DNA from 4 places in the Glutamicibacter sp. AOP5-A2-18 genome. Region 3 is predicted to be linked to each of the others. Evidence: riboswitches for the same ligand, from Rfam matches in the RefSeq annotation. Region 3 holds a riboswitch; each other region holds the start of a gene.

Evidence for each region. Region 3 has a riboswitch for S-adenosylmethionine ahead of ACT3RW_RS16995 (flavin reductase family protein). Riboswitches for the same ligand answer to the same signal wherever they lie in the genome.
Region 1: another riboswitch for S-adenosylmethionine. It lies ahead of ACT3RW_RS03390 (O-acetylhomoserine aminocarboxypropyltransferase/cysteine synthase family protein); the one in region 3 lies ahead of ACT3RW_RS16995 (flavin reductase family protein).
Region 2: another riboswitch for S-adenosylmethionine. It lies ahead of ACT3RW_RS04300 (bifunctional o-acetylhomoserine/o-acetylserine sulfhydrylase); the one in region 3 lies ahead of ACT3RW_RS16995 (flavin reductase family protein).
Region 4: another riboswitch for S-adenosylmethionine. It lies ahead of ACT3RW_RS01410 (methionine ABC transporter ATP-binding protein); the one in region 3 lies ahead of ACT3RW_RS16995 (flavin reductase family protein).

The regions. Positions count from the first base shown of each region.
Region 1 covers NZ_JBQSVW010000001.1:702,825-707,616, forward strand. The annotation lists gene ACT3RW_RS03375 (methionine synthase) at 1-398, opposite strand, end outside; gene ACT3RW_RS03380 (putative oxygenase MesX) at 416-1,408, opposite strand; gene ACT3RW_RS03385 (LysR family transcriptional regulator) at 1,530-2,471, shown strand; SAM riboswitch class I at 2,696-2,786, shown strand; gene ACT3RW_RS03390 (O-acetylhomoserine aminocarboxypropyltransferase/cysteine synthase family protein) at 2,896-4,197, shown strand; gene ACT3RW_RS03395 (cystathionine gamma-synthase) at 4,197-4,792, shown strand, end outside.
Region 2 covers NZ_JBQSVW010000001.1:899,379-904,170, reverse strand. The annotation lists gene ACT3RW_RS04310 (SGNH/GDSL hydrolase family protein) at 1-635, shown strand, start outside; gene metX (homoserine O-acetyltransferase MetX) at 732-1,865, opposite strand; gene ACT3RW_RS04300 (bifunctional o-acetylhomoserine/o-acetylserine sulfhydrylase) at 1,868-3,211, opposite strand; SAM riboswitch class IV at 3,301-3,421, opposite strand; gene ACT3RW_RS04295 (VOC family protein) at 3,594-4,238, shown strand; gene ACT3RW_RS04290 (GNAT family acetyltransferase) at 4,293-4,712, opposite strand; gene ACT3RW_RS04285 (CPBP family intramembrane glutamic endopeptidase) at 4,730-4,792, opposite strand, start outside.
Region 3 covers NZ_JBQSVW010000001.1:3,551,474-3,556,265, forward strand. The annotation lists gene dnaB (replicative DNA helicase) at 1-575, opposite strand, end outside; gene ACT3RW_RS16995 (flavin reductase family protein) at 1,226-1,726, opposite strand; SAM riboswitch class IV at 1,823-1,940, opposite strand; gene ACT3RW_RS17000 (AMP-binding protein) at 2,283-3,890, shown strand; gene ACT3RW_RS17005 (PaaI family thioesterase) at 3,908-4,324, shown strand; gene ACT3RW_RS17010 (dihydrofolate reductase family protein) at 4,370-4,792, shown strand, end outside.
Region 4 covers NZ_JBQSVW010000001.1:293,513-298,304, reverse strand. The annotation lists gene ACT3RW_RS01420 (MetQ/NlpA family ABC transporter substrate-binding protein) at 1-428, opposite strand, end outside; gene ACT3RW_RS01415 (methionine ABC transporter permease) at 469-1,185, opposite strand; gene ACT3RW_RS01410 (methionine ABC transporter ATP-binding protein) at 1,202-2,011, opposite strand; SAM riboswitch class I at 2,097-2,186, opposite strand; gene ACT3RW_RS01405 (SDR family oxidoreductase) at 2,470-3,333, shown strand; gene ggt (gamma-glutamyltransferase) at 3,553-4,792, shown strand, end outside.

The sequences.
Region 1 (4,792 bases), 2.8 Mb from region 3:
GGCAACGTCCACTTAATCTGCTTGTCAGTGTATGAACGCAGGAACTTTGCATCGTCAACAAATACTGGCTTTTTTCGCTCTACTGCACCAACAACAGTGGGCACGCTTGCGTCGTAGCGGTTGCGGATGCGCACGGTCTCACGCTTTTCAAAGTCAACACCGCTCAGGTGCTCAATGAAGGTTGTGACGAAGTGCTGACGGGTCTGTTCGCCATCGCTAATGATGTCGATGCCACGCTGAGTCTGCTCCAGTACGGCAGCGCGCATGGCATCTTGCTTTCCTTCGCTCAGCTCGGAACCTTGGAGCTTCCAATCGGACCACAGGGTCTCAGGTTGGGCCAGCCATGAAGGCTTGGGGAGGCTGCCGACGATTGAGGTTGGAATTAGCTTTGAAGTCATCGTTTATCTTTCGATTCTCAGGCGACAGGAGTTGGGCAGGTGGCGGAAAATTGGTTGAGCAATTCTTGATTAGGGATGATGAAGTGCTCCTGCGTGTACTTACCCTGGCTAGCTCCGAGTCGGGTGCGTTCTTCGCGGTCGTAGTCGATCCGAGTCGGAGCGAAGTCCTGAGCGCTCAGGCTTGGACGGTAGACCGACGGGGCAGCACAATTGGCGTTGTAAATCTCGGGGCGGTAGATCTTCTGAAAGGTCTCCATGGTGCTAATCAGACTGATCAACTGCAGGTTGGTGTAGTCATTGAGTAGATCGCCACGGAAGTAGAAAGCCAGTGGAGCTACGGAACCTGCAGGCATGAAGTAGCGCACCTGCAAACCCATTTTGCCGAAGTAGGTATCGGTCAGGGAGTTCTCGTCCTGCTGGTATTCCAAGCCAAGGACCGGGTGACTATTGCCGGTGCGGTAGTAGGTTTTGGAAGTGGAGACGCTGATGGCGACCACTGGCAACTGGTTAAAACGCTGCTGGTAGGCTTCCGAATCCAAGAAATGCTGGAAGAGCTGGCCGTGAAGGTCGCCGAAATCTTCAGGTAACTTAGGAGCACCCGAGCCGTTGCTGGCCGCCGGAAGCACCACACTGAAGTCATAATCGCGGACGTAAGAAGAGAAATTATTGCCCACCATGCCATGGCTACGGGTACCGGTGAGGCGGTCGACAACGATGGTGTCTAGAACTTCAAGAAGCGGAAAATCCTGCTCTTCATTCTCGGCGGCAAAATGCACGTTGGCCGAGATGATTTCCAGTTCGAGCTCATAACGATCGCCGGCAGGATTGTCCCAGTGAGCCAGCGAATTGAAGCGACGGTTGATCATCGTCAGGGCGTTGCGCAGGTTCTGTTGGCGATTCTCACCACGGGCCAGATTTGCGAAGTTTGTGGTCACTCGTGAGGTGGCACAGGGAGTGTAATTCTCGTCGAATTTGGTGGTGCTAATGCTGAAAGTGAACTCGTCTGCCATGGCGGCCAATCTTGTGATGAGGGCCTGGGCAGGCCGAAAGTAAGTCGATGCGTCCATCATGCAGGGTCTTCATTGATATCAGGTAACTCGATATAACTATGGATTCATATAGACTCAATCTATGGTTCAAGGAACAAGCGGTTTAACATTGCAACAGCTTCGCTACTTCACCGCGGTCGCTACCGAGGGCTCCATCTCCGGTGCCGCCGACCTAATTTACGTCGCGCAGCCCAGCATGTCCGCGGCCATGAAAGAGCTCGAATCACGAGTGGGGCGCACCTTGCTGATGCGATCCGCGAGGGGCGTGACGCTCACCGCCGAAGGCGCGGAATTCCTCGGCTATGCCCGACAGGTCCTGGAGCAGGTGGAGCTGCTGGAGCATCGCTACCTCGGCCGTCCTTCCGCAAGGCGACTGCTGGGCGTCTCCACCCAGCACTACTCATTTTCGGTTGATGCCTTTGTGCGCATGGTTCAGGCCAGCGGCGCAGAGGAGTACCAATTTTCGCTCCGTGAGACCCGCACCGAGGAAATCATTGAGGACGTACGCACTCTACGTAGCGACATTGGGATCTTGTACCGCAACGACTTCAACCGGAAAGTGATCGACAAGCTGCTGCGCGAATCCAGGCTTGTCTTCCATCCGCTGTTCTTGGCCGATCCGCACATTTTTATCTCGCGCAGCAACCCGCTGGCCTCGCGTGCACAGGTGACGCTTGAAGACCTCGAGGACCTGCCGCGGCTTACCTTCGACCAGGGTGCAAACAACTCCTTCTACTTTTCCGAAGAGGTGCTCTCCACCCGTTCAAGCCAACGCGAAATTCAAGTCTCGGACCGCGCCACGATCTTTAACCTCATGATCGGCTTGGGCGGGTACACCATCTCCACCGGCATCATCAGCGACGAGCTTGATCCCTCCATCGTTGCCATCCCGCTGTCCATCGACGAGCGAATCGAGATCGGTTGGATCGACCACGCCGGGATCCCGCTCACCGATCAAGCGCAGCGTTATTTGGAAGAAGTGCGTGCGGTGGTCGCCAGCTTTGACGTTGAGGTGCTGGGCTAAAACCGTAACAGTGTGTCATCTCTAGCCTTCGAGTCGTCACACTAGCAGGGCAAAACTGCTAGATTCCACGGATTATGCTCAAAGTGGCGCGTCATAAACAGGTCGTAAACCCCGTGTCATCATGACAACTTGGCGACATATGAAGCGTGGCGACCTTGTATGAAGCCGTGAGCCCAATGCCGCTTGCGCCGCCCGGGGCAGATATCGAACCATGGAAGAACAACAAACCATCAAGAGCGACTAAGAGATCTGGCTCGAAGACGTCGCAGCAACCATCGGGAAACCGAAAGGTGCTAATGCCAGGGACGATGGAGCAGTTCCGAACGCTTTTAAGCGCACTGTGCCTCGTACCAAGTCAGTGTTCGGGCTTTGGTACGGGTTACATCTTTCGGTGCACTCCCTCGCTAGGAAACGAGAAGGAGCTATGAGCCAAGGAACCGACGCGGTCCACGCAGGGTATCGACCAAGCGGAGATTTCCGCCCGATGCTGCCACCACTACATAACTCCGCAGCGTACCAATTTGAATCCCATGCTGAAGCGATCGAAAAGTTCGCTATGCGCCAGTCCGGGTTCACGTACTCACGCACCGGTAACCCCACCGTTTCGATCCTCGAACAGCGTGTAGCCGCGCTGGAAGGTGGAGCTCAGGCGGTGGCCACCGCCTCGGGACAGGCAGCTGTTTCACTGTCCCTGTTGGCGCTGACCCAGGGACCTAAGCACATTGTGGCGTCTTCCTCGCTATACGGCGGCACGGTGGACCTACTGACCGACTCCTTCGCCGACTTTGGCATCCGCGTCAGCTTTGTTGACCAAGCCGATCCGGCAGCCTGGGCCGGGGCCATCGAGGATGAGACCCGCGCGTTTTTCCTAGAGTCCGTGTCCAACCCGCTGTGCACGGTGGCCGATCTTCCCGCTATTTCGGCGATCGCCCACGAGCACAACATCCCGGTGGTCGTGGATAACACCCTGGCCACCCCGTTGAACTTCCGCCCGCTAGATTTTGGCGCGGATATTGTGGTCCACTCGGCCACCAAGGGTCTGGCCGGCCATGGCTCGGTACTTGGCGGCGTGGTGGTGGATTCGGGAAAGTTCGACTTCTCCGATCCGCTGCGTTGGCCACAGATTGCCGCCCCACGCGTGCGGTTGAACAATACTTCCTTGCTCGAACGCCACGACTCTGCTGCCTATGCGATGCTGGTGCGTTCCAAGTTCCTGCACGATCTAGGTCCGGCATTAGCTCCGGCCAGCGCCCAAGGCATTTTGGCCGGCATCGAAACTTTGCCGGTGCGTGCAGCGCATGTACAGCGCAGCGTGAGCACCCTGATCCAAGAGCTCTCCGGCCACCCGGGCATCGCGGCCATCCATCACCCCTCACAATCCAGCCACCCGAGCCACACCGTGGCCCAACAGCTCACCCCCAAGGGCACCGGCTGCGTGCTGGCCATCGAGTTGGCACACCCGTCGCTAGTTTCCCCGGTGATTGATGGGCTAGAACTGATCAGTTTGGCCGCGAACGTGGGGGACACCCGCACGATGATTTTGCACCCGGCCACCATGACCCATTGCCGGCTCTCGGCCGATCAGTTGGCCGACGCTGGCCTGAACGCCTCCACCCTGCGCCTTTCGGTCGGGCTTGAAGATCCTGTGGATCTGCTCGCAGACCTGAACCGCGCGCTTGATAATGCACTAAACCGGGCCCTGGCCCCACAAACTCAAGGAGCATGATGACTGGCTTCAACACTCAGGCCGTACACGCAGGCCAGGAAAAAGACCCACACACCGGCGCCGTTGTTCCGCCGATCTACCAGACCAGCACCTTCATCCAGGACGGTATTAACGTACTGCGATCCGGGCACGAATACTCCCGCGGCTCCAACCCCACTCGAGATGGTTTCCAAGACCAGCTCACCATCCTAGAAAACGGCGCGGCCGGTTTTGCCTTCGCCTCAGGTATCGCCGCCGAAGATGCGCTGCTGCGTGCCGTGCTGGAACCGGGCGATCACATCGTTCTGGGCGCCGACGGTTACGGCGGCACCAACCGGTTGATCTCCAAATTGCACAGCAAATGGGGCATCACCTCCTCGGCGGTAGACATCACCAACTTGGATTCGGTGCGAGCTGCACTGCAACCCAATACCGCCCTGCTCTGGGTGGAAACCCCGTCCAACCCACTGCTTGGCATCGCCGATCTAGCCGGCTGGGCCCAGCTGGCCAAGGAAATTGGTGCCCTGCTGGTGGTTGATAACACCTTCGCTACCCCTTATCTACAGCGCCCGCTGGACTTCGGCGCGCACGCGGTAGTTCACTCCACCACCAAGTA
Region 2 (4,792 bases), 2.7 Mb from region 3:
TCGGACAAATTGTTGCCGAGCAGTTGGCCCCGGCCGTCGAGCTGAAGCCGGACTTGATTTCACTCTGCGCAGGCGGCAACGACGTACTGCGCCCGGGCGGTGACCCGGATAAGATCGCGGACATTCTTGACGGCGCGGTCTCCAAGCTCAGCGCCACCGGTGCGACGGTGCTCCTTGTTACCGGTCCAGATATTCGCGATACTCCGGTGCTCGGAAGCATCCGCGGCAAGGTCGCGATCTACAACGAGAATGTGCGCGCCGTCGCCGCTCGCTACGACGCGATCGTGGGCGATATGTGGGCCCTGCGTGAACTGCACCAACCGCAGATGTGGGCACCGGACCGCCTGCACTTCTCCCCTCTGGGGCATCAGCGAATCGCCGCCATGGCGCTGGATTCACTCAACGTACCGCACACCTTGGATACCAAAGTGGAGCCGGTGCAGGATCTACGCACCTGGCGCGAGGCACGCTTCGAGGACCTACACTGGGCGCGCGAGCACTTGGCCCCGTGGGTGCTGCGTCGTTTACGTCACCAGTCTTCGGGTGATGGCATCAGCGCAAAGCGTCCGTCGGCCACACCATTTACCGTGGCTAAACCGAACGATTCCCTCGGCGCCGGCGACTGCGCACAGTAGGGGTTAGAAAACAGCAAAATAGTAGGGACAGCATCCACCGAAAACTGGTGGCGGCTGCCCCTACTGTTGTATGGGCTCTTGTATGGGCCGACTTCTTTAGCGGTTAAAAACCGTTGTGCGCAGAACACCATCGAGCTGATGCGCGTCGGTCAAAAAAGCATCGTGCCCGATCGGGGAATCGATAAAGTGCACCGGCACCGGTGTTGGCAGTGCCGCGGCTAGCTTGTGCGATTGCTCCGGGAAGTACAGACGGTCCGAGCTCACGGCGACCACCAGCACGTTCACGTTCTCCAGCCTCGCTAAGGCGGAGCACAGCGAGTCGTGACCGCGAGCCACGTCGTGGCTCATCAGCGCTTCGGTCAGCAGCAGGTAGCTGTTGGCATCAAAGCGGTTGGCCAGCTTCGTGGCTTGGTGGTCCAGGTAGCTTTCAACTTGGTAGCGACCGCGCGGCCCCGAGAGTTTGCCCGTGGGCGCCTCGCCAGGTTGTGCGGTGCGACCAAAGCGCGCTTCAAGTTCAGCTTCCGAACGGTACGTGATGTGCGCCAGACGCCGAGCCAGGCCTAGCCCGGCATGTGGGCGCGCCTCGTTGGCGTAGTAGTCTCCGCCAGCAAAGTTCGCATCCAGCCTGATGGACTGGGTCTGCACTTGAGCGAAGGCGATCTGTTCCGCGGTGGCTTGGGCACTAGATGCCATCACCACCAGGTTTTTGACCTGCTCGGGGAATTCAACGGCGTACTCCAAGGCTCGCGCCCCACCCATGGAACCACCAATCACCGCATGCCAGGAGCTAATTCCTAGCTGCGCGGCCAGGCGCGCTTCAAGGCGCACCGAATCTTTGATGGTGACAAAGGGGAAACGCGACCCATAGGGTACACCGTGTGCGTCCGGCGAAGACGGCCCGGTGGATCCATTACAACCGCCGACCATATTAACGGCGAGAACGAAGTACTTTGTGCTGTCGATCGTGGCCCCGGGGCCGATAAAGCCGTCCCACCATCCGGGTAGGGATGAATGCCCCTGGGCGACATGTGCGTCGCCGGTCAAAGCATGCATCACCAGCACGGCGTTGGAGCCATCGGCGCTCAGCTTGCCCCACGTTTCGTAGGCGAGTTCTACCTGTGGCAGGTAGCCGCCAAACTCAAAGTGGTACTCCCCCACAGCGCTACGGCGCGTCATGCCGTCTTGGCCGTGGGCGAGCGGTGTTTCTTCGTTGGTTGCAATGGATGCCATACCTAGAGCGTTTCCTGCAATTCCTTATTCTCAAGGGCTGCCACAGCGTTAAAGCCCAACTGGAGATCGGCCAAAATGTCCTTGATATTTTCTAGTCCGACGCTCAAGCGCACCAAGCCGGGGCTTACGCCCGCGGCAAGCTGATCGGCCTCGGAGAGCTGAGCGTGGGTGGTGGACGCCGGGTGGATGGCCAGCGAGCGCACATCGCCGATGTTGGCCACATGGGAGTGCAGCTCAAGGGCGTTTACAAAGGCTTGGCCTGCCGGCGCACCGCCAGAAAGCTCAAAGGCGAGCACCGATCCGGCGCCGTGCTGGCTGTACTTCTTGGCGCGCTCAAACCATGGTGAGGAGGCTAGGCCCGCATAGGCGACCTGCTGCACTTCATCACGGGCTTCGAGCCAGTTGGCCACTTCGCGCGCGTTTTCACCGTGGCGCTCAACGCGCAGGGACAGGGTTTCTAGCCCCTGGGCGATCAAGAACGCGTTAAAAGGTGACAGCGCTGAACCCAAATCGCGCAAGAGCTGGACTCGCGTCTTGAGGATGTAGGCCAGGTTGGCGCCGAGGATGCCGTTCACGCCAAGATCGCGAGCAAAAACCAGGCCGTTGTAGGACTCGTCCGGGGTGTTAAAGCCCGGGAAGCGCTGCGGGTCCTTGGCAAAGTCAAAGTTGCCCGAGTCCACAATCACCCCGGCGATCGCGTTGCCGTGACCGCCCAGGAATTTGGTGGCCGAGTGGATGACGATGTCAGCCCCAAATTCGATCGGGCGGATCAGGTACGGAGTGGCCAAGGTGTTATCCACCAGCAGCGGCACTCCATTTTCATGGGCGATCTTGGCGATTTCTTCGATGTCCAGCACGTCTTGGCGTGGGTTGGAAATGGTTTCGCCGAAGAACGCCTTGGTGTTTGGGCGCACCGCGTCGCGCCAATCCTGCAGGTTATCCGGGTCGGCCACAAAGCTGACCTCGATGCCCAGGCGCTTAAGCGTGTGCTTAAGCAGATTCTGGGTTCCGCCATACAAACTTGGGCTGGCCACCAGGTGATCGCCGGACTCGGCGAGGTTCAGGATGGCCAAGGTGGTCGCGGCCTGTCCGGAGGACAGCAACAGCGCACCCACGCCGCCTTCTAGATCGGCGATGCGAGTTTCTACTGCGTCGGTGGTGGGGTTGCCGATGCGGGTGTAGATCGGTTCCAGTTCCTGCAGCGCAAAACGGGCTGCAGCACTTTCTGCGCTTGGGAAGACAAAGGAAGTGGTCTGGAAGATCGGTAGTGCCCGGGCACCGGTGGTTGGATCTGGGGTCTGCCCGGAGTGGATCTGACGGGTTTCAAATGACCAGTTATTGCTCATGGTTTCCTCCAAAAATAGTTCTGTGACTTTTGGGGTAGACCACTGAGAAGACACCGACAGAAAGATCCTCATGAAGGCACTTCCAGGGTTACCCGCGCTTGTCCTTAGCAGCTTTTTGCTCCTAAGGGCCAGGTCTTCACCCGGGGCACCCCACCGCGGTTGGAGGGTTGCCGCCCAGTAAGCCGGGGCTTATTACTGGGACTCATGACCTACTTCCAGTGTGCCCGAAAACCGAAGATTTTTGCAATGTGAGAGCGCAAAATGGGTAGCAATCGGTCATATTTCGCGCCAGGCGCGATTTAGGTGCAGAGAATTCGATCACCGATTAAAAATTAGGCTTGCCTAAGTAGAGACTGTCATCACATGTTGTCATGATGGGCACATGATGAGGTTAGATCACGTAAGTTATGCCTGCGGCCCAGATGGGTTGCTGCCAACCGCGCAGAGAATCTCCGAGGCCTTGGGTTTGGAGTTCGTTAAGGGAGGCGTGCATCCGCGCTTCGGAACACGTAATGTCATCTTCCCGTTGAAGCATGGTCAGTATTTGGAAGTGGTTGAAGTGCTCAACCACCCCGCCAGCGACAAGGCTCCTTTTGGCCAAGCGGTACGAGCGCGTTCTGAGCTCGGCGGCGGCTGGATGGGCTGGTGCGTTTCGGTGGACGATCTGTCCAGCGCCGAAGAACGGCTGGGCCGCAAGTCGGTTCCGGGCAACCGCAAATTCCCCGATGGTCGCGAGCTGACCTGGCAGCAGATCGGCATTAAGGGTTTGATCGCCGACCCGCAGTGCCCGTACCTGATTTCCTGGGACGAAGAAGCTAAGGATCTGCATCCTTCCAAGGCACTTGAACCGAGCGGCGCGATCAGCGAGATCACCATTGCCGGCTCGCGTGATCGTGTGCTGGAATGGTTGGGGCAACCTGAAAACGTGAATCTGGGCCCAGTAGTCATGGACTATGAGGCACCCAACGGTACCCCGGGAATCATGACGGTGACCTTCGAAACCGATAACGGTCCGGTTGTGCTGTAACAACAACATCTTTCAAAGGTAGGCGGGGACAATGGCGTCCCCACCTACCTCTTTTTATGTGCTGGCATCCAGACGCTTGCCTAGAACCACAACGTTTTGGTCCACAAATCCCAGACGCTCATAGAAATTGAGCACGGCAGCGTTTTCATTACGCACCATCAACTGCACCTTGGGCACACCACGGTCCACTAGCCAGCTTGTTGCGGCCTGAACCATTGTGCTGCCAAGCCCGGTACCCTGCTTGAGCGGATCAACGGCCACATAGTAGAGCCAGCCACGGTGCCCGTCGTGGCCCACCATCGCAGTGGCAACAACTTTGTCTTCCTCGATCACGGCCAGCACCGTGGAAGTTGGGGTATCTAAGGCACGCTGCGCATCGGCGTATGGGTCGTTCCACGGCCGGGTCAGCCCGGTGGCTTCCCACAGTGCCACGGCTTGGTTTATCTGTTGCGCGGTCAGCTGTGAAATCTGCATGCCTACAGTTTAGGGGTTTAGTTGCCGATCCCGATCGCCGGACCGATCAGGGCATAACCGACAAAGCCGATGGCATCAAG
Region 3 (4,792 bases):
GTGATGCCGTCGCCTGCGTTGGCTGCGTTTTCGATTTCGTCAACGGTGCCTTCGATAATGTCCGAAAGGCGTACGTAGTCTTCACTGCTGCGGTTTTCGGCAACCTTGTAGACCTCAGCCTGAGCTTCGTTGACGATGGCATCAACTTCACCGTCTGGCGAGTAACCCATCTGAACAATGCGGGTACCGGCGTCCACCAAACGACGAAGTACTGCGCGTTCTCGTACGATTTCTGCGTAGTATCCAGCGTTCGCAGCGGTTGGGACTTGCTGGATGAGGTTGTGCAGATATGCGGCTCCACCAATACGTGAGATCTCTCCACGTTTGGTCAGTAAGTCAGCAACGGTCACCGCATCGGCTGGTTCTCCTCGACCATAAAGATCGATGATTGCTTCGTAAATGGATTCGTGAGCGGGACGATAGAAATCGGTGCCACGCAGTGCTTCAACTACGTCTGCAATGGCGTCCTTGGAGAGCATCATGCCACCGAGCACGGACATTTCCGCCTCGATGTCCTGTGGCGGCTTGCGCCCCGCGTCGGATTCCCGTGCCTCGTAAACCGGCTCAGCACTCATTACAGCCACTTCCATCCCTATTGAACCGCTGGGAAAAACTTCCTTGCCAGATGGCAACGCTCCATCATGTCAGTCGATACCGACAACTGAAAAAGCGTCTGTGGATATTTCTGTCCCAAAGTCAACACTAAGACCGTTATTTGCTCACGTAAACCTCGTTATCCACAGCGCCTGTGCATAACATGGCCTGACTTGTGGACTGCCCTGTTCACTAACTGGGGAGAACCCTGTGGATTAATAACTATTACCATTCGGTAATATGTTTTGACTTGGGTGTTTGTGTTTACACAGCTGTGGACAGAAAAATATTTTGTTGAAGCTTGCGGCACCCTTCGCAGAGTTATCAACAGCCAAAAACACCCGGAATTCGGGGTTATTAGCGATATGCACAGAGTTCTACACACATCACCCACAAGCGTGTGGATAACCCTGTGGATAGTGAGATTCTCCTAAAACCCTTAGTCACCGTAGGTTAAGCGGTTCACTTGACCCTCAAAAACGACGTCGTCCACATTTCTTTGCCCCAAGGCATCTTTTGTCCCCGTGGATAACTCACCACATCATCAAAATGCTGCCGTCACGCAAAAACGCTCCGGGTGGAACACCGTGTGTTCCGTCCGGAGCGTTTGAGCAACTAGCTAGCTGAAGTTTTAGACGAGTTCAGGAACTGGGATTGAATGAAATCGTGAATCATGGAAGATCTGTGGCGAATGTTCGGAGGCGTGGTGCCCGTGCACTTCCAAGAAGACGACCCAGTGATCTCCAGCTTCAACTTCGTTGTAGATGGAAGTCTCCAGCCACAATGTGGATTCCTCGATAAACAGCGCGCCACGATCAGTGACGGCAGTGTCTACACCACGGAAGCGGTCACCGGTCTTTGAGGCGAGCTGCGCGCACACTCCCCCATTGCGGTCGCTGAGCACTGAGACGCCAATGTGGCCAGCTTCGCGTAATTTGGGCCAGGTGTTAGAAGTTTTCTGTACTGCAAACATCACCAGCGCAGGTTCCAACGAAACACCAACGGTGAACGACGAAGCGATAATTCCGGTTTTTACACCGTCAATCTCGGCGCAAAGAGCTGCGATGCCTGAGGGGTGCTGAGCGAAAACCTTGCGGAGCGTCAGCGGGTCAAGTTCACGATTCAATGACATGGCTCGATTCCTTCTGGTCTTGCCCACGGCGCTGAAGAGACCCGAGCAAACGGTTCGGCGTCCCCGAATCCACTTCTCACTGATCATTCACGCAGTGCGCGGTACTTGTTTCAACACCATTTAGCGCGAAACCGAATCCTCACCTGGAGCACCCCACTACCGTAGAGAGGGTTGCCGATCAGCAAGCCAGGGCTTATAGCTGATGCTCTTGATTCTGTTTAAAACGATATGGGTCATGACGAAGTATCGTCAAACAAATCACTTCGTAAATCGCAATATTCAATGATTCATTCGACGCATAGGCCTACATCGAGGTGTCTGGCAGTCAATTATTCAGAAGATGTGTGATCCATAACGCAATCCGCTTATCGGTGACATCCTGCCCAGCTCGGTCACCAAGGCCACTTCAACGCTTTTCTGGGGCCGCCCACCGTAATGAAACCGGGTTCCTTTCTCTGGCGTTCAGGTTCATGCCACGATAAAAGATGCAGTGTTATGCGTCACACCATTCATTGCCTGCCGCCGTTGCCAGAGATGATGAGTGAAGGATGCCTCCATGGTAGAAATTCAGGCCAACCATTCAGAACTAACCCCGTTGCGTTTCCTTGAACGCTCGGCCGAGGCCTACCCCAGCAAGACCGCCATCATTCATGGGACTCGTAGTTATACCTACAAAGAATTCGAAACTCGGGTGCACCGTTTTGCTCAAGTACTAGCCGAGCGCATCGAACCCGGTGACCGAGTAGCGGTCTTGGCACCAAATACTCCTGAGATGTTGATGGCTCACTACGCCGTGCCGCTAGCTGGGGGTGTGCTCATCGCTCTGAACACGCGACTCTCCGCCCACGAGCTGCAGTACATCATCGACCATTCGGGAGCGAAGCTCCTCCTGGCCGATACCGAATTATTGGAGAACACCAAAACCCTGCGAGGCGAAAACCCCGGCCTGCAGGCACTGATTGAGATCACCGACGACCAGTTCACCTCCCCACGCCCGAACGTGGAAGTTGATGGAACCTTGGAGCAATTGCTGTCTACCACCAGCGACGAGAAACTGCCCTATGCGATCGCGGACGAGTGCTCTGCCATCGCCTTGAACTACACCTCGGGGACCACGGGAAAGCCCAAGGGTGTGCTCTACTCGCACCGCGGCAGCTACCTAAACTCTCTGGGTGAAGCGCACCATCAGGGCCTTAGCTCAGCGACCCGATACCTCTGGACGCTACCGATGTTTCACTGTAACGGCTGGTGTACACCTTGGGCAGTGACCGCAGTTGGTGGCACCCATCTATGCCTGCGTGGAGTGCGTGAAGATGCAGTGTGGGATGCCATCGAGAACCTCGGAACTACTCACCTGTGCGGTGCCCCGACTGTTTGCTCGATCATCGCCGACTCGACTCGGGCGCACCAACTTCAGGCTCCGCTGCGCATCACCACCGCTGGAGCTCCACCGTCCCCGGCCATCATTTCCAAGTTGCAGAAACTGGGCATCGAAGTCGTTCACGTCTATGGGCTGACCGAAGTGTATGGCCCCTACACAGTCTGCGAATACCAAGAAGAATGGGATCAGCTAGAGCCGGCCGAACGCGTGGCCAAGCTAGCCCGCCAAGGCGTCGGAATGATCACCGCGGAGTCGGCACGCATTGTTGATGAGAACATGTTCGACGTTCCTGCCGATGCCCAGACTATGGGCGAAATCGTCTTGCGCGGTAACAATGTCATGATCGGCTATTACCGAGACGAAGAAGCAACCGCACAGGCCTTTGCCGGCGGATGGTTCCACACCGGCGACTTAGGCGTCATGCATCCCGACGGCTACATTCAGGTGCGCGACAGGGCCAAAGACATCATCATTTCCGGTGGCGAAAACATCTCAACCATCGAAGTGGAACAAGCTTTGGCTTCCCACCCCGAGGTACTGGATCTGGCCGTTGTTGGCATCGCCGATGAGAAGTGGGGCGAACGTCCCGTGGCCTACGTGATCCGAGCCAGCGACTCCACCTTGAGCGCGCAAGATCTGATCGATTTCGCCAAGCAGAAACTTGCTGGCTACAAAGTTCCGCGCACCATCGTTTTCCCGCAGGATTTGCCGCGTACTTCAACGGGTAAAGTGCAAAAGAACGTACTACGAGCCCAAGCGCTTGAACAGCTTAATAAGAACTAAATGTTTTGGAGTCAGCTATGAGTTCCACCAACCAACCAATCCCCGATAAGACCAGCCGGTTCACCGATAGTGTCGGTCTTATCTTTGATGAAGTCTCAGCCACACTTGTCCGTGGGCACGCGGAGCTGAACGAAGACCACCACACACCTTGGGGAGTGGTCCACGGAGGCATTTACGCCACCATGGTTGAAAGCGCTGGCAGTGTGGGAGCCAGTTACGCGGTGGCCGAGCGCCAGCAGTTTGCCGTTGGTGTTCATAACGCCACCGACTTCCTCCGCCCCTCCACCGGAGCACATGTGCAGGTCGAGGCCAAGGCCCTTTTCCAAAGCAAAACTCAGCAGCTCTGGGACGTTGTTATTACCGATACGGCTACGGGCAAAGTACTTTCGCGCGGACAATTGCGCACCCAGAACGTAGATTTGCCCAAATCTTGAGCGTAATCTGATGGCATCTAGCGGATCAGCCTCGGGAGGCTCATTATGAGTGCCACCTATACCTTTGATGTGTTCAGTAGTCTTGATGGTTTCGGCAGTGCCGGTGGCGACTGGGGAGGATACTGGGGCAAACAAGGACCGGAGCTACTTGCTCGACGCCTTGAGCTCTACGGCCAGGAGTGCCACATGGTTTTTGGGGCGAATACTTTTCGTTTGTTCTCCCAGTTTTGGCAGGAGATTGAACAGAATCCTGAAGTTGAAGATCCTTGGGGCGTTGCCATGCATGAGCAACCCGCCACGGTCATCTCCACAACGCTTAGCGACCCACTGAAGTGGCCACAGGCCACCTTGGAGCGGGCCGATGCCGTGGAGGTGGTCAGGCAATTAAAGGCCACCTCAGCGTTGCCCCTGCGATCTCACGGTAGCTTGGCGATGAACCGCTCCCTGCTCGCCGCCGGTCTGGTGGAC
Region 4 (4,792 bases), 3.3 Mb from region 3:
GGCAATGCGATGGTGGCACCGTTAGGCAGTTCCTTGATGGAATCGTACTTTTTCGAGTACACGCCGGCTGGTGAACTGTACATGTAGAAGGCTGGATCCACATCCACGTTCTGGTCCTTCTTGAACTGCTCAAGGTAGGCACCGTGCTGGAAGAAGTTCGCATCATACTCACCGTTAGATACCACGTGGTTTGGCTGCACGATATCGGTGACATACGTGGCATCCAGCTTCCAACCCTTCTCAGCCAGTAGCTTCTGAGCGATCTTGGTGGGCTCCTGTGACGGAGCCGATTCGGTGACAATGATCTTGATGGTCTTGTCCCCAGTTCCGGAAGCTTCTCCGCCTCCGACCAGACCACATGAGGTTAGTCCTAAGAGTGCTGCCGAGCCAGCGGCGAAGGTCAAGAAAGTACGACGAGATACTGCCATGATGTTTTCCTTAGATAAAGTGCGAGTTGAGAAGAAGTGTTTAGCGTTTGTCTGCTGCACGCGAGAGCCGAGTACCAACAAACTGAACTGCGTGCACCAGCAAGATCATCAGAATGATCGCTAGGAGCATGACGCCGGTTTCGTAACGGTAGTAGCCGTAGCGGATAGCAAAATCGCCAATACCTCCGCCACCTACCAGACCGGCCATCGCTGAGTACGAGATGAAACTGACCGTCATGATGGTGACAGATGAGAGCAGTGCAGGTCTTGCCTCGACAAGTAATACTTCGCGAATGATCTGTCCGCGGGTAGCACCCATGGCCTGCGCAGCTTCAACAACTCCATTGCCAAGCTGGCTGATGTTCTGTTCCACAAAACGTGCAAAATAAGGAATCGCGTTAATCGTCAGCGGAACAATGACGGCAGCAGTTCCAATGGTCGTTCCCACCACAAACCGGGTGAACGGGATGATGGCAATCAGCAAAATAAGGAATGGGAAGGAACGGATGGTGTTCACTATTCCGTCAACAATCTGGTGCAACCGCGGACGGGGACGCAGACCATTAGGCGACATGGAGAACAGCCAGATCCCCAGTGGCGTTCCGAGCAAAATTGCAATTGGAATGGCGACCAGAAGCATGGCGAAAGTTTGTGCCATGGCCACCCAAATTTCCGGGGCCAGTTCAACAATTCGGTCAAAGTTAAAAGCTGCTGCACTGCCGTTGCTCGTGCCCAGCACTAGTGAAGATAAGTTCATTGGTAATCCAGGTTCTTTATACGCGCGCTACGTGGGCAGCTGATGAGGATGAAACGGGTTTTGGGCTGCGGTTCAACGTAATTTCATCGCTGATCAGATAGCGTCCGATAGGCGTCGTGGGTTCAAAGCCAGGCTCTTGCAACTCATTCAGGGCGAACTCTTCAACTACTGAACCGTCTTCCATTACCGAGACGCGGTCTGCGATGGCCTTAATAACGTTCATTTCGTGCGTGACAATAACTGTGGTGATTCCGAGGCTGGCGTTGATGTCGCTGAGGTACTGCAGCACCGAGGTCGTGGTTCGCGGATCCACTGCACTGGTCGGTTCATCGCACAAGAGGACTTTTGGCTCGGTCACCAACGCTCGTGCAATGGAGATGCGTTGCTTCTGACCGCCTGAAAGCTGTCCTGGGTATGCGCTGGCCTTGTCAGCCAAATCAACAATGGCCAAAGCTTCCAAGGCGCGTTCGCGACGCTCGTTTTTTGCTACACCAGCAAACTTCAGATTCAGTTCCACGTTCTGCAACGCGGTGCGATTGTTCAGCAGATTGAAGTGCTGAAAAATCATTCCGATTTCATGTCGTTGCTTACGCAAATCGCCATCGCTGAGTCCGGTAAGTTCCACGTCATCGACAAAAACCTGACCGGAGGTTGGGCGCTGAAGTAAGTTGATGTTGCGCAACAGCGTTGACTTGCCAGCACCGGAGAAGCCGATGATCCCGTGAATGCTTCCGGCTTCAATGTTCAGGGTCACGTCTTTAACTGCCGTGAATTGATCCTGGCCATTGCCAAATGTTGTTGTTACGTTCTCAAGACGAATCATCATCGCTCCTTTACTGCTTGGTTATACGGAGCGTTCTTCACGAGGAAAACCTGTCTTTAAACAGACTTTCCCGTCGCGAAGTGAAAGTACTCCATCGGTCCTGGCTGTAGCACCGCTCCCTTACGGGTGGTTGCTGCGACGTCGTTGAGCCAGATCTCTCAGTCGCTCTGGATGGTGTGTGTTCGGTTGTACGGTCCGAACGATTTAAGTCTGTCTTCCATGGCCATGACCGAACAATAATTACGTAAACGGAAGTCATGAAGTCACCAAAACTTACTCACAACGTCAAAAAATTGCTTTGGTTTGCGTAGCAATTCTTCACTTTCCTCAAAGGTTTCGAATCAAGACGACGACCCTTGACGTATTGATTCCCCTTTTGGTTTCATGCGCACGACTGACCGTCGGGAATTGAACCGCGAGGGACGTGGTTGTATTAGTTTGCAGACCAACGAGAGGACAACATGAAGATTGCAATTGCAGGAGCCACCGGACAGCTGGGCCAACTGGTTATCAACGCACTATTAGAGCGCGGTGCAGATCCTGCACAACTGGTTGCCCTTGGACGTTCTGAAGAAAAACTCGCTCCTCTGGCGGGCAAGGGTCTGGAGACCCGCGCCGCTGACTACAACGTCGAGGCAAGCCTGGTGTCAGCTCTCGAAGGCGTAGACAAGTTGCTTCTGATTTCAGGTAGCGAAGTTGGCCAGCGCATCACCCAGCATGAGAACGTCATCAACGCTGCCCAGCGCGTGAACGTATCGCTGATTGCTTATACCTCTATTGCCAATGCCCTGACCGGCAACATGAAACTGGCGCAAGAGCATGTGGCTACCGAACAGTTACTGGCGGGCTCCGGCATTGAATACGTCTTGCTACGCAACGGTTGGTACACCGAAAACTACACCGATCAGCTCCTGGGCTACCTCAACAGCCGCGTAGTTCTCGGCGCCGCAGGTAACGGCAGGATCAGCGCCGCCCCACGTGCCGACTACGCAGAAGCAGCCGCAGCGGTATTGCTCTCCGAAGAAAATGAGTCCGGCAAGATCTACGAACTTGGTGGCGACAAGGCCTTCACCCTGAGTCAGCTGGCCGGTGCCGTGGGCGCCGCCGCCGGCCAAGAGGTCAATTACCAGGAAGTTGAACCAGAGAAGCTCGTTGCGATCTACACCGAATCCGGCGTGCCAGCACAGTTTGCAGACATCCTGGTTGATACCGACGTGCAGGTTCGTGACGGTGCCCTGGAAGTGAACTCGGCAGATCTTTCCCAGCTCATTGGCCGTCCAACCGCATCGTTGGGTAAGACCATCAAGGAAGCTCTGGCTCAGTAAACTAACCAGCTGCACCAACGCTGAAGTGGGCAGTGATCCCCGACTGACTAGTCGGGGATCACTGCCCACAGTTCTAACGTCATAACTATAAATATTGTGATCACTTGCGCGGAATTACAACGCTTCTAAAAAGATGGCTCGTGTCACACCCCTAGCGCTTCGAGCACTTCCCGTAAATTGACGCATACTTCATCCCCACCTCTTTCAGGAGATCAGAGTATGCAACGATCAAGTTTGCGCGCTTTGGCTGGCGCAACGATTCTTTCTTTGGGACTAGGAGCTTTCACAGTCCTCCCGGCGAGCGCTGACCCAAGGCACACAGAAAAGACCCCGACTGCTACCGGTACCGGAGGCGCAGTAGCTTCCGTGGATCCAGAAGCTTCGGCAGCAGGACTCGAAGTATTGCGTAAGGGTGGCAACGCTGTTGATGCCGCGGTGGCTACCGCTGCAGCCCTAGGTGTCACCGAACCCTACAGCGCTGGCATTGGCGGCGGCGGCTACTTCATGTACTACGACGCGTCCACGGGCAAGGTCAGCACCATCGATGGGCGTGAAACCGCGCCGGCAGCAATACCGCATGATGCCTTCATCGATCCGGCTACCTCAAAGCCCTATAACTTCACCCCCGAACTGGTCACCAGCGGTGTAGCAGTAGGCGTTCCTGGCACCGTGGCCACCTGGCAACGGGCGCTAGATAACTGGGGTTCACAAAGCCTCAAGCAGGTTCTCAAACCGGCAACTCAGGTCGCCTCGCGAGGCTTTGTGGTGGACAAGACCTTCCATGAACAAACTCAAGATAACAAGGAACGCTTTGCTGCTTTCAGCTCAACCAGCGACCTCTTCTTGCCTGAGGGTGATGCCCCAAAGGTAGGCACCATTTTCAAGAATCCAGAGCTGGCCGACACGTACCGGCTGTTGGCAGCCAAGGGTCCAAAAGCTTTCTACCAAGGTGATCTCGCCTCAGAGATTTCCCAGACCGTGCAGGCTCCACCCAAGGTGGAAGATACCAAACTGCCAGTACCCGCTGGCTACGTGAGCACCGAAGATCTTGCCAACTTCAAGGTCGCGGAGCAGGAGCCCACCACGGTGAAATACCGTGGACTAGATGTTTATGGCATGGCCCCATCCTCTAGCGGTGGAACCACCATTGGTGAATCACTGAATATTCTGAGCAATTTTAACCTTGCATCAATGGAACCAACCGACGCGTTGCACCACTACTTTGAGGCCACCGCGTTGGCTTACGCTGACCGTGGTAAGTATGTGGGAGATCCTGCCTTTGTCGATGTTCCCACCCAAACCTTGACCAGTAAGCTCTTTGGTGCCGACCGTGCGTGCGAAATCGATCCAGCTAAGGCCGCCACTAAGCCGGTGGCTCCGGGTGATGTCGCAAACTTTGATGGTCAGTGCCCAGCAAGTACTGCTGAGCCAGCTAAGGAGCAAGACACCGAGAACATCT